2 linked regions of the Rubinisphaera italica genome follow. The protein of the gene in region 1 binds, or shares a complex with, the protein of each later gene. Links are inferred from orthologs where the notes say so. Each region holds a gene or a part of one and is shown in the gene's direction. Other genes may lie near its edges.

Evidence for each region. The genes of interacting proteins can lie anywhere in the genome.
Region 2: the proteins of secY (region 1) and secA are in contact, whole or in part, in a crystal structure (PDB 3DIN), measured with the Thermotoga maritima proteins. The link is inferred for Rubinisphaera italica from one-to-one orthologs. Residues at the interface, in WP_004081795.1 of Thermotoga maritima: Glu108, Gly109, Glu110, Glu111, Ala236, Glu237, Arg238, Arg239, Ile240, Thr241, Ile242, Gln243, Tyr244, Ala245, Arg246, Arg247, Val248, Thr249, Gly250, Arg251, Arg252, Val253, Tyr254, Gly256, Ala257, Ser258, Thr259, Tyr260, Leu261, Pro262; in WP_004082002.1 of Thermotoga maritima: Glu261, Ala262, Arg263, Lys300, Ala301, Arg302, Thr303, Ile304, Ile305, Leu323, Tyr324, Asp325, Pro326, Val329, Ser330, Tyr333, Ile336, Lys340, Phe345, Val349, Glu363, Phe364, Tyr374, Ser375, Gly376, Gly377, Glu393, Ile395, Thr482, Ser483.

What each region holds. Positions count from the first base shown.
Region 1 is NZ_SJPG01000001.1:4,853,341-4,858,581, reverse strand. What follows is about bases 827-3,663. They hold secY (preprotein translocase subunit SecY), read left to right. Parts: upstream 827-1,479; coding sequence 1,480-2,847; downstream 2,848-3,663. Other genes in these bases: map (type I methionyl aminopeptidase), read left to right, coding at 3,044-3,663; rplO (50S ribosomal protein L15), read left to right, coding at 827-1,119. Also shown: rpsE (30S ribosomal protein S5), read left to right, coding at 45-524; more of rplO, read left to right, coding at 670-826; more of map, read left to right, coding at 3,664-3,820; rpmJ (50S ribosomal protein L36), read left to right, coding at 4,805-4,921; rpsM (30S ribosomal protein S13), read left to right, coding at 5,018-5,241. UniProt on the Escherichia coli protein: The central subunit of the protein translocation channel SecYEG. Consists of two halves formed by TMs 1-5 and 6-10.
Region 2 is NZ_SJPG01000001.1:5,955,998-5,962,464, reverse strand. Bases 1,350-5,412 are described here. They hold secA (preprotein translocase subunit SecA), read left to right. Parts: upstream 1,350-1,660; coding sequence 1,661-5,212; downstream 5,213-5,412. In the rest of the region: Pan54_RS22740 (DUF1570 domain-containing protein), read right to left, coding at 1-884; Pan54_RS22725 (hypothetical protein), read left to right, coding at 5,730-6,263. UniProt on the Escherichia coli protein: Required for protein export, interacts with the SecYEG preprotein conducting channel.

The sequences.
Region 1 (5,241 bases):
TGAAGACAACTAATTGATCATATTGAAGAATTGGGAGTGAAGCGTTGGCTACGGAAACCAAATCAGACTCACAGGAACAAGTCGTACAAATCCGACGTTGTGCCTGCGTAGTCAAAGGAGGACGGCGGTTCAGCTTTGCAGCCATGGTCGTTGTCGGAAATCATAAAGGCGAGGTTGGCTGGGGATACGGTAAAGGGAACGAAGTTCCTACCTCCGTAGAAAAAGCGGTCAAGGATTGCAATCACCATAAGATTCGCGTGAATCTGAATGGCGATACGATTCCTCATCAGATTGAAGGTCGATTCGGTTCTGCCCGTGTTCTGCTCCTGCCTGCCAATCCTGGTACAGGTATTATTGCGGGAGCCAGTGTGCGTGCGGTTGTTGAATCCGTCGGTATTAAAGACATCCTGACCAAGGTTCGCGGATCCACCAATCCGATCAATGTGGTTAAGGCAACTTTTGATGCTTTGTCTAAGTTGCGTAACCGGGATGATTTTGCTCGCTTACGTGGTGTAGACGTTTAATTTTGTCAGAGACTCCGGTATTGGATTTCGTTACCGGTTATAAATGAGCCAAATGTTTCGCAGTTTTTGCGATTGAAGATAAATAGACACTGAGAGACGAGACCGTATGTTACGAGTCGTCTCGACATACGGGAAAGTTACTCCCATGATTATCGATGATGTCCATCGCGGCATACATAAGCGTAAAAAACGTAAACGAATTGGTCGTGGCGTAGGTTCAGGACATGGCAAGACTTCAGGTCGTGGCCATAAAGGTTATGGATCTCGTGCTGGCTCCAGTACTCGCCGTGGGTTTGAAGGTGGTCAGACGCCAATCTTCATGCGAGTTGCCAAACGTGGTTTTAACAACCGCGCCTTTGCCGATGTCGTCGCGATTATCAATCTTTACGATCTGGAGAAGCATTTCCAGGACGGCGAAGATGTGACACCTGAAGCATTGAAGAAAAAAGGTTTGGTTCACGGCAATTTCGATGCTGTGAAACTGCTGGGGAATGGTGAGTTGACGAAGAAGTTGAACGTCAAATTACACCGGTTCTCTGCCTCAGCGGAAGATAAAGTGACTTCGATTGGCGGAAAAGTGGAACCGATTGTTTAGTCACAATCAGTATGAGATTAAGTACATGCCTTTCCAGTTCGGGAAGGCATTTTTTTTGAACTGATAACGTTCGATTTCGTTTTGATGGCTTAAGACAGGCCCGTTTTGGGCCTATTCGGCGCTACTTTTAGAAAGAGCATTCGTTTCATCCCATTTCTTTAGGTGATGGGCTTGCGAAAATAGCAAAGATGAACGAAAACTCTCATACCCATAATTAGCGGGACTTGCTAAAACTCCCAATTGGAGTCTTCAGCAATCAGGCCGATCTGATTTAAAATGAATACTATGCGTGGATTGGATCCACGTGAAGTTCCTACTCTCAATTTGTATAAGCTCTCGTAAGACTCAGGATTATCGTCGATGTTTGGAAAGCTGATCACGATGTTTCGCATTCCCGAATTGCGAAACAAAATTTTGCTGACTGTCGGATTGCTGGCGGTTTACCGGCTTGGTTTTTGGATTCCACTGCCGTTCATCGATCAGGAATTATTCCGCATGCAGATGGAAAAGCTGCAGCAGGGTGGTTCCGGGTTTGGCCAAGTGATTCAAATGGTTTCTCTGTTCTCAGCATCTAACCTGGGGAACTCGACCATCTTCGGTCTGGGAATCATGCCATACATTTCTGCCTCGATTATCTTCCAGCTGATGGGGTCGGTGTATCCGCCGCTTGAGGCACTTCAGAAAGAAGGGGAGTCTGGTCGTAAGAAAATCAATGAATACACCCGTTACGCGACGGTCGTGATTTGTCTGCTGCAAAGTTTCTTCTGGATTCGGGCGATCTCGGCCGGTTTTGGAGCAGACGAAGCGGGCTTGATTATGAAAGAGTATGACTGGTGGCTCGTGCACATCATGGGTGCTCTGATTATGACTGCAGGGACAATTTTCCTGATGTGGCTGGGTGAGCAGATTGATGAATACGGAATTGGTAACGGGATCAGTTTGCTGATCATGGCGGGGATTCTGGCACAGATGCCGACCTCGATGTGGGAGTTTCTGCAGCCAGCCTTTGAGAATGGGATTCGAGCCGGTTCCGAGACGGGAATCGATCGTTTGATTCTGTTGCTGGCCTTGTTCATTGGTGTCGTTGTCGGAGTGATTGCGATGACGCAGGGGCAGCGTAAAATTCCGATTCAAAGTGCGAAGCATGTGCGTGGCCGCCGTGTGATGGGTGGGCAGCGACAGTATCTGCCACTCAAAGTGAATCAGGCTGGTGTGATGCCCATCATTTTCGCATCGAGCCTGCTGATGTTCCCTTACTTCCTGTTTTCGCAGGCGGCGAATATCTTTACGGATTCGCTGACATTGAAAACTCTGGCCAATGCATTCGGGCAGGGTCGCGGTTTCCTTTATAATCTGTGCTATGTCGCTCTGATTTACTTCTTCTGTTACTTCTGGACCGCCATTACGTTCAACCCGAAAGATATGGCCAATAACCTGAAAGATTACGGCAGCTTCATTCCTGGGTATCGTCCGGGCACACGAACGGCGACTTATCTTGAGCAGGTGATGGTGCGAATCACTTTTGTCGGAGCTGGATTCCTGGCAGTTGTGGCGATCATCCCGACGATTGTTGCTCGCTGGATGAATATCCCGTTTATGCTGGCCAGCTTCTACGGGGGGACAGGTCTGTTGATTGTGGTTTCAGTTGCCCTGGATCTGGTTCAGAAAATTGACAGTCATCTGGTCATGAGAAACTACACCGGGATGCTGGAGTCAGACGATAATTAGGCTTTGAGTCTGCGTAAGTATTACTTTGAATGGGTGAGGGCTATTATTGGCCTTCACCCTTTTCTTATTTGTGTGAAATGAAACAATGGGCCTGAGGCAAGTCTTCATGATATTGTAGGTTGGGTTACGCTTCGCTATCCCAACCTGCTTTGATGAGTTCAATAATTTTGTGCTGTTTGTTAGCGGGATAGTCTGAGTGATAATATTAAAAAGTCGTCGTGAAATTGAGAAAATGCGAGAAGCGGGGCACCTCGTTTCTGAAGCTCATCAGTTAATTTCTTCTATGATCATGCCGGGAATCAGCACCGCTGAGATCGACCAGGCGGTTGAGCAGTTGTTTGCTGAGCGAGATGCCATCCCCCTGTTCAAAGGTGTTCCCGGGCCGGTTCCGTTTCCGTCCGTGTGCTGCATGTCCGTTAATGAAGAAATCGTCCATGGAATTCCCAGCACCAGGAAACTGGTGGAGGGGGATATCATCAGCGTCGATACCGGTTGCAAAGTTAAAGGCTGGTGCGGTGACTCGGCCTGGACTTATGCAGTTGGTCAAGTTGATGAGCAAAAACAGTTGTTATTGCAGGTTGGCGAGCAGACACTCGATTTAGCGGTCGAGCAAATGGGCAAATGCCGCTGGTGGAGCGAAGTGGCGCGCCAGATGGAAGAGTTTGTTGATCAGCACGGATTCAGTTCTGTTGAGGACTTTGTTGGCCACGGCATTGGCCGGGATATGCATGAGGATCCTCAGGTGCCGCATTATGTCGATAAAGAAACCCTCGAAAAAGATTTTGAATTGAAGCCAGGTCTGGTGATTGCCGTCGAGCCGATGGTCAATGCAGGCACAAATCAATTGTATATACGGAATGATCACTGGACAGTCTCGACGAAAGATGGTTTACCAAGTGTTCACTTTGAGCACACCATTGCAATGACGAAAGACGGTCCGGAAATTCTCACTCCCAGGCTTGAAAAAGTCTGAAGCAAGCGATTGATACCGCGTTCCTAATGAAAACCGGGATATCATCAGACCCGGTTGGCTGGGTCGCCCCGGAAGAAAAGCCCCCGGATCGTTGAACTTCCGGGGGCTTCCGTTAAAGCGGAACACCCCCCCCCGCCACCCAGAAGCGGAGTGCCACCCGAAGTGGAGAAACATCTCTCGTTCCGCCTCGCTGACCAGTTTTTTGCATAAAATGGCATAGAAGATTTGACGATGAGAGTTTAACCAAATTGCTAATCGTTAGTCGTCCCCTCGCTGACGTTTCGGGTTAAGATGCGGAGGCGATGGCGCACTGTCGAGCATATCCAAAAATTACCTGCAGCGTTCAGCAGGAGCAAATGCATCGTTTCTAGGATATTTGATGTCCATGCGACTGCAGAGACCATTTAAAAATGGTCTAGTAATTGCTATTTTTGTATCTGGCGTTATGCAAAACTTCAGATTTAACTCAAAATGACAGCAGGTCGCCCGGAAATTGTCTTGATTGGAGTGATTCGGCACAGCAAATTTCGATTTTCCTGATCTCAGTCCGCTGTTTGGGTTGTCAGAGTGAAACTCAGATGTCTATAATTCGCGATTCAAACTTCAACGGTCTGCCGAATCAGGGCTTCAGGGTCACGGTTTGCTCGCAGTTAACGGACAAGCTGTTCGTTCATGAGGGGTTCAGTGCAATAAAATAAGCCTGAAATCACTCATGCAAACCGGCAGGTGTAAAATCGGTGCGTGTTTTTTGGAAGCTAATCACTGGCAAGAGCTTTCAATTTCCAGTAAGCCCCTTAGAAGGGTTACAGGCAGACGGCATTAATTGATTTGAACAGGTGGTTTGAGCTTTGGGATCACACTTCAAGGGGCTCCAGTGGGGTTCGGTGATTTCGGAGGTTTTTAGGTGTCAAGAGAACTGCAGCCAGTAGAGCGATCTACCCGGTTGTATTTAGTGTGGAATATCAGGTCGAAAGTGTTGGAATCATGAAGGTCAGGGCGAGCGTTAAGAGAATTTGCGAGAACTGCAAGGTCGTCCGTCGTAAAGGGCGTGTGTATGTGATTTGTTCTTCGAATCCGAAGCACAAGCAGCGCCAGGGTTAAAGCGGGCCGGAGTTGAGGTGGGTTTTGGCCACATTTGACAATCAGAGACAATTTCTCCGCATGATCTGCGGGTTTCCAAATGGAAGTGAGTGAGTTATGCCACGTGTTCAGGGTGTTGATATTCCGAACAACAAAGCGTTTTATATCTCGTTGACCTATCTTTACGGGATTGGTCGACATACTGCGATTGAAATTTGCCGTCGTATGGGTGTGGAGCCCACGACTAAGGCAAAAGACTTGAGCGATGATGATATTGCTCAGTTGAACAATCTGCTCGATACCGATTATGTGATCGAAGGTCAATTGCGACGTCAGACTCA
Region 2 (6,467 bases), 1.1 Mb from region 1 along the record:
TCTTCTTTCTTACGAAAGAAATGCACTTCATACCGCTGGCTGCGGGTTTTCGCGCGGCCGTTGGTGGAGTCGAATAACTGACGGATTTGAGCGGGGGAATTGTAAAAGGGGGCAAATGTGGAGATGAAGTAGTCGTAAAATGTTTCCAGTTTGCGCCCGAGTTCGACACCTTCTTCGAGTCCGACGTTGGTTTTGATCTGAAAATGTTCGGTTTCGATATCCCAGCCTCGATTGAAATCCTGCCGCAATAACGCCTCTTTCTCAGCCGAGAGCCAGGCATTGCCGAGATTTCGCTCGCCGGCTTCGTAGCGGGCGACGTCGTCCTGCTTAATCCAGCCAAACCGGGGATGATCGACTTCCTTATTACGCAGCTTATCCCGCTCGAAGGTCGTCATCCATTCCTCACCCTGCCGAACATATCCCCGCATGAGCCGGGCGGAGGTGTGATCGGAATCGAACTGCAGCAACAGATTGATGAGCTCAAAGGCAAATGTAGGTGAAGTCGTTTGCGAGCGCCTGGCCAGTAGATAAAGTTTCTGGGCATATTTTTCACAATTCTGACGAAATTCGACATGCAAATCTCGCTCGTCTGGTGGGAGATCGAACCGGATTTCCGGCTTGATTTTCCGGGGCAGGGTGCTGAGTTGCTCTTTTTCTCCGGAGAGAAGAGCCAGTTTGAGATCGATTTCCGTGACCAGGTCACGATTTGTCAACTGAGCCGCCTGGACTCGGAGTTCGGTCAAATCGTCAATCAGTTGCTCAGTTTCGGTCTGATAATCCTCATAAGCTCGTTCCAGTCGGCTATCGGCCTGAACAGATGAAGTGGTCAGGATGAGGGGGAGAATTAGAAAACAGAATTTATTAAGGTGGGAGTGTCTATTCACTGGGCTGCTCTTTATGGACAAATTCGTGAGACTGGACAGGAATTTATAAACTGGAAATGCCGTAATGTACTTCAGTGTAAGGTGATACGTAAATTCTTCGCTCCCCCCTCGCTGACACTTTGGGTTTGGATGGTCACTTGGGTGGCGGGGGCGCTCCGCTTTAGCGGAAGCCCCCGGAAGTTGTGAGTTCGGGGGCTTCTCTTCGAGAGCGCCCCCGCCACCCACGTCAAATTTATATCAATGATGGTTGATTGCTGGTTAATGTCTCCGCCTGCCAAAAGTCGCCGTGAATTCCGTGCAACCCGCCATTGACCCCATTTTACAATCGCAATAACATTTTACATTGTTATTACTTACGGCATCCGTACAGACAAACCGCAAATTCAGTGCCAGTCTGGCGCGACGTTTGCCAGATGGATTGTTATGATGCTGAGTGATCGACAATGCTGTCATTATGGCAATTCGGATACATTGTGCCTGAATTTGCCAAATGAGCCAAGGGCATTGTTCACTCAAACAAACAGCTCCATCAGTCCTGTGCGGATCTCGTTCAGGATGGATCGATATGAAATCGACGCGCAAGGTGCGTACAGGAAAATCGTTTACTTATAGAACAGACAGACGAACTGGATTTGAGCGTTGAAGATTGAGAGTTGCAGGAATCGAACTATTAAACCCTCAACACTCAACCATTAACCCTCAACCCACTTAGTCAGGAACTTTGGCGGCGGATCGTTGAATTCGTCATTTGCGAAGTGTCTGAGGATAGAAGAGTCATGGAATTTCTGGAAAAGCTTGGCGACTGGTTTACAGGCCTGACGTCATTGATCGATTCGTTTATCAAGCGGTTTTTCGGCTCCGATAACGACCGACTGATTCGCAAAATTGGTTTCGTTCGCGATAAGGACGGCAACGACACGATCACGCCGGGCAGTGCCCTCGACCGTATCGATCAGCTCGAACCCGAATACGAGAAACTTTCCGAAGGGGAGCTGAAAGGTCTCACGGAGAAATTCCGCGCCCGCCTGAACGACGGCGAAACGATGGACGACATTCTGCCGGAAGCCTTTGCTGCGGTTCGCGAAGGCGGTAAGCGATATCTCAAAATGCGTCACTATCCCGTGCAGATGGTCGGGGGTTATGTGCTGCATAAGGGCAATATTGCCGAAATGGTGACTGGGGAAGGTAAGACGCTCGTCTCGACATTGCCCGCTTATCTGAACGCCCTGGCTGGCAAAGTGCATGTCGTAACGGTCAACGATTACCTGGCCAAACGCGATATGGAATGGATGGGAGCCCTGCATATTGGACTCGGCCTGAACGTCGGCGCGATTCAATCGCAGATGTCGTATCTCGAACGACAGGCCGCTTATGCCTGCGATATCACATACGGCACAAACAACGAACTCGGCTTCGATTACCTCCGCGACAATATGAAACCCCGAGCCGACATGCAGGTGCAAGGCCCGCTCGATTTCGCCATCGTCGATGAAATCGACAACATTCTGATCGACGAAGCCCGAACTCCGCTCATCATTTCCGGACCTGCTCACGACAATCTGGAAAAATATCCCCTGGCTCACAAAATTGCCAAGCAACTCCAGCGGGATGAGCATTTCGAAGTCAAAGAAAAAGAACATACCTGCCATCTGACTGACGAGGGAATTCGTCGCGCAGAAGAACTGGCAGGCGTCGATAGTTTCTACACAGCCGGCAACATGGAATGGCCGCATTTAATTGATAACTCACTGCGAGCCATCCACCTGTTCAAGAAGGATGTGACTTACGTTGTCGAAAACGGCGAAGTCGTTATTGTCGATGAACATACAGGCCGCAAAATGTATGGACGGCAGTGGAGCGATGGTTTGCATCAGGCTGTCGAAGCCAAAGAAGGGGTCAAAATCAAAGAGACGACCCAGACACTCGCCACGATTACCCTGCAGAACTTCTTCAAACTTTATGGCAAACTTGGCGGCATGACCGGAACCGCCATGACCGAAGCGAACGAGTTCTACAAGATTTATAAACTCGATGTCATCGCCATCCCGACCAACCGACCAACCCAACGAAAGAACTTCCCGGATGTCATTTTCCAGTCGTCCGAAGAAAAATGGAAAGCGGTTTGCGAAGAAATTCGGGATGTCGGTAAAACGGGACGTCCGATTCTTGTCGGTACCGCTTCTATCGAGAACTCTGAACTGATCAGTAAAAAGCTTAAAAAGTACGGTATTGAACACGGCGTGTTGAACGCGAAGTATCATGAAAAAGAAGCCGAGATTGTTTCACAGGCGGGCCGACTGAACGCGGTCACCATCTCGACCAACATGGCTGGTCGTGGTACCGATATCATCCTCGGCGGTAACCCGGAGCATCTCGCCTGGGAAGAACTCAAAGAGCGATACGGCTCCCGACTCGATGTCCCCAAATCGGAATGGGATGACACCTCCCGTAAAATCGCCGATCGCGAAGGCATGAAAGAGGAAGCAAAAGTCGTCCGCGACAAAGGCGGCCTGTATGTGATCGGTACTGAACGTCACGAAGCTCGCCGTATCGACCTGCAGTTGCGTGGTCGTTCCGGACGCCAGGGCGATCCCGGTTCGAGCCGCTTCTTCATCTCTCTCGAAGATGACCTGATGCGAATTTTCGCGGGCGATTTCGTTCGCAGCCTCCTCGGCTCGCTCGGGATGAAAGATGGCGAAGCGATCGAAAGTCCGATGGTCACCCGTCAAATCGAAAAGGCTCAGAAGAAACGCGAAGAGACGCACTTCGAACAGCGTAAGAATCTGCTCGAATATGACGAAGTGATGGACGAACAACGCAAGCGAGTTTACACCTACCGTCAGCAGATTCTCGATGGGGCGAACTGCCGTCAGTTGATTCTCGATATGATCGAACGTCAGGTTGGACGAGCGGTCGATCACTTCCTCGATAAGGATTACCGCTGGGAAACCATTGCCGCCTGGACGCATCAAAACTTCCTCGTTGAAGTCGAGCCGAGCGAAATTCGCGGGATGGAAGCCGATCAACTCAAGCAGTACCTCAAAGAACAGGCGATGCGGCAGGCAGAGGATGAGATCGTCGAACAAATCGAAGAATTCCTGCCCGCAGATGCGGAAAATCAACGCGACTGGAACTGGCTCGGCCTGGCTCGCTGGGCCAACAACCGATTCAGCATCAATCTCAACGATAAAGAACTCAAGGAAGCCGGTCGCGATAACCTCACCGTGCTCATTTACGATCGTGCTCAAAAGTCTCTCGAAAAACTCGACTTCTCGAATGTCGATCACATGCTCGATGACCAACTCGGCGCGAAGACCGTCAGTGGCTGGTTGAGCCAGCAGTATGGAATTCATATTCCTGCAGAAGAGTTCAAGGAACTCGAGCAACATCAGGTCGAAGAACTTGTGCTTGATCGGATTATCAAAGACTACCGCAACCGCGAAATCAGCTTCCCGGTTTCCGTCGGCATGTCCCGCTTCATGAGTCGTTCCCGCAACAGCGATCAGTTCGATCGTCAGGGCCTGGCTCGCTGGGCCGAGTCGCGATTCCGCACGCATTTCGAAATGGAATCGATCGACAACAAATCCCGCAACGATCTCGAAGAACTGCTCATCCAACGCAGCCGGGATTTTTATCCGGGCGAGAAGTTAACTGAAGAAGTCGAAGAAAAAATCGGGGCCACTTACAAGTCCACTGGAGAGGAATCAGCCGAACCAAACACCCCGGCTCTGCAGGGGATGATTGACTGGGCCAATCAGCAGTTTGAAGCGAGCCTGAATGTCGACGAGTTCACCGGCGTGACAGCCGTCGAAGCGCAGAATCGACTGCTGCGGGAATTCGACTCGCATTACCGCCCCGAGTTTTCTCAGGCCGAGCGATCAATTCTGCTCGAAGTGCTCGACCATGCCTGGAAAGAGCATCTGTACTTCATGGACCATCTCCGCTCGGGAATTGGTCTGGTCAGTTATGCCCAGAAGGATCCGAAGGTTGAGTACAAACGCGAAGGGATGAAAGCGTTCGAGCAGATGTGGATGCGTGTCGGCGAGCAGGTCACCTCGGCCATCTTCCGCGTCGAAAACGAAAGCCCGGACTTCGTCGGCTCCCTCTGGAACATCTCCTCAGCGACCCACGCGGTTCCCGATGCCTCGATCCCCGAAACCAACGGCACCCACGAATCGAGTAGCCAATCCCAACCCGGCCCCGAACCAGGAGCCCCGGAACAACCAATCGACCCGATCCGCAACACCGGAGACAAAGTCGGCCGCAACGACCCCTGCCCCTGCGGCAGCGGCAAAAAATACAAAAAATGCTGCGGAGCAAACGACTGAGTAAAAACCAAAGTTATGTAGGGCAGGCTCCTGCCTGCCTTCCTTTTGTGGAAGGTCGATTGAATGCCGAATTATCGACGTGCCTCTATCCCTGGCGGGACATATTTCTTTACAGTTGTCACTCATCGCCGACGTCGATTATTTCACCTCGCAGAAAATCGAATGATTCTCGGTGATGCAATCCGCGAATGTCAGCGAGATTGGCCTTTCCTACTCAACGCCGTCGTTCTCTTGCCAGATCACTGGCACGCGATTTGGACCTCACTTCGATTACATCCACTACAATCCCGTCAAACACCAACTCGTCGAGTGTCCGAAAGATTGGGAAGCGACAAGCTTCCATCGTTGGGTGAAGCAAGGAGTCTACCCTGATGACTGGGGCTGCAAAAATTATCCGCCAATCAAAATTTCTGAAACGAAGAATGATTATGGAGAACCACTGTAAGCACAATCCAGGGAAGGCAGGCAGGAGCCTGCCCTACTGGGCTATGCATTTAGCACGATACGAAAATCCACCATGCAAATTACAATAACTCTATCAGATGCAGAAGCCTCTCAACTCCAATCGATGGCTAATGCAATGAAACTCGATCTCGAAGAGACTCTTCGCGTCTATCTTCGATCATTATACAGTGCCTCGCATGACTTACCATTCAAACCAGCTTCGGAGATGAGTTACGAAGAGGCTCTTGCGATTGTTCGTCACGCTGAATCCGGAATAGATGGTACATTTTTTCGTTTAAGAATGGGGAATGATCCAGGGTTAGCAGAAACATTACGACTGCGGATGGCATTGCGAGTTCTCTTTCACCATTTACGCGAGAAAGATTCCATTCCACTTCCAGTATGCGAAGCCGCCGCCTCTATTCTCTTTCATGAACGCGAAGCACGCATAAATCTTCAATCGAATAGCTCAAATATCCGTCCAGAATTACTCAGTTCTGAACTCTTCGATATCCAACTTCACGCGTTTCAACTTCTCAGTGGGGCGAGTTATGATGCTGATCGCGTCCGTCCCGATCTCGGGGATCATATGGATAATTCAGCTTGAGTATGCTGTGCTTTCGCAGGGTGGCCAAACCGATTTTGTCGGTTGGGTGCTGAAAGCACAAGATGCTTTACCGTTCGCGCTCCATGTCTATCTAAACTGCGAATTCATCATCCACGGGATGGCCCAGACGCATTCGTCTGGCCCTTACTGGTTTTTGAGTCGTTGGATGTTTTCAAAGTCGGAATCCGTATGTTGGTTTCCTCT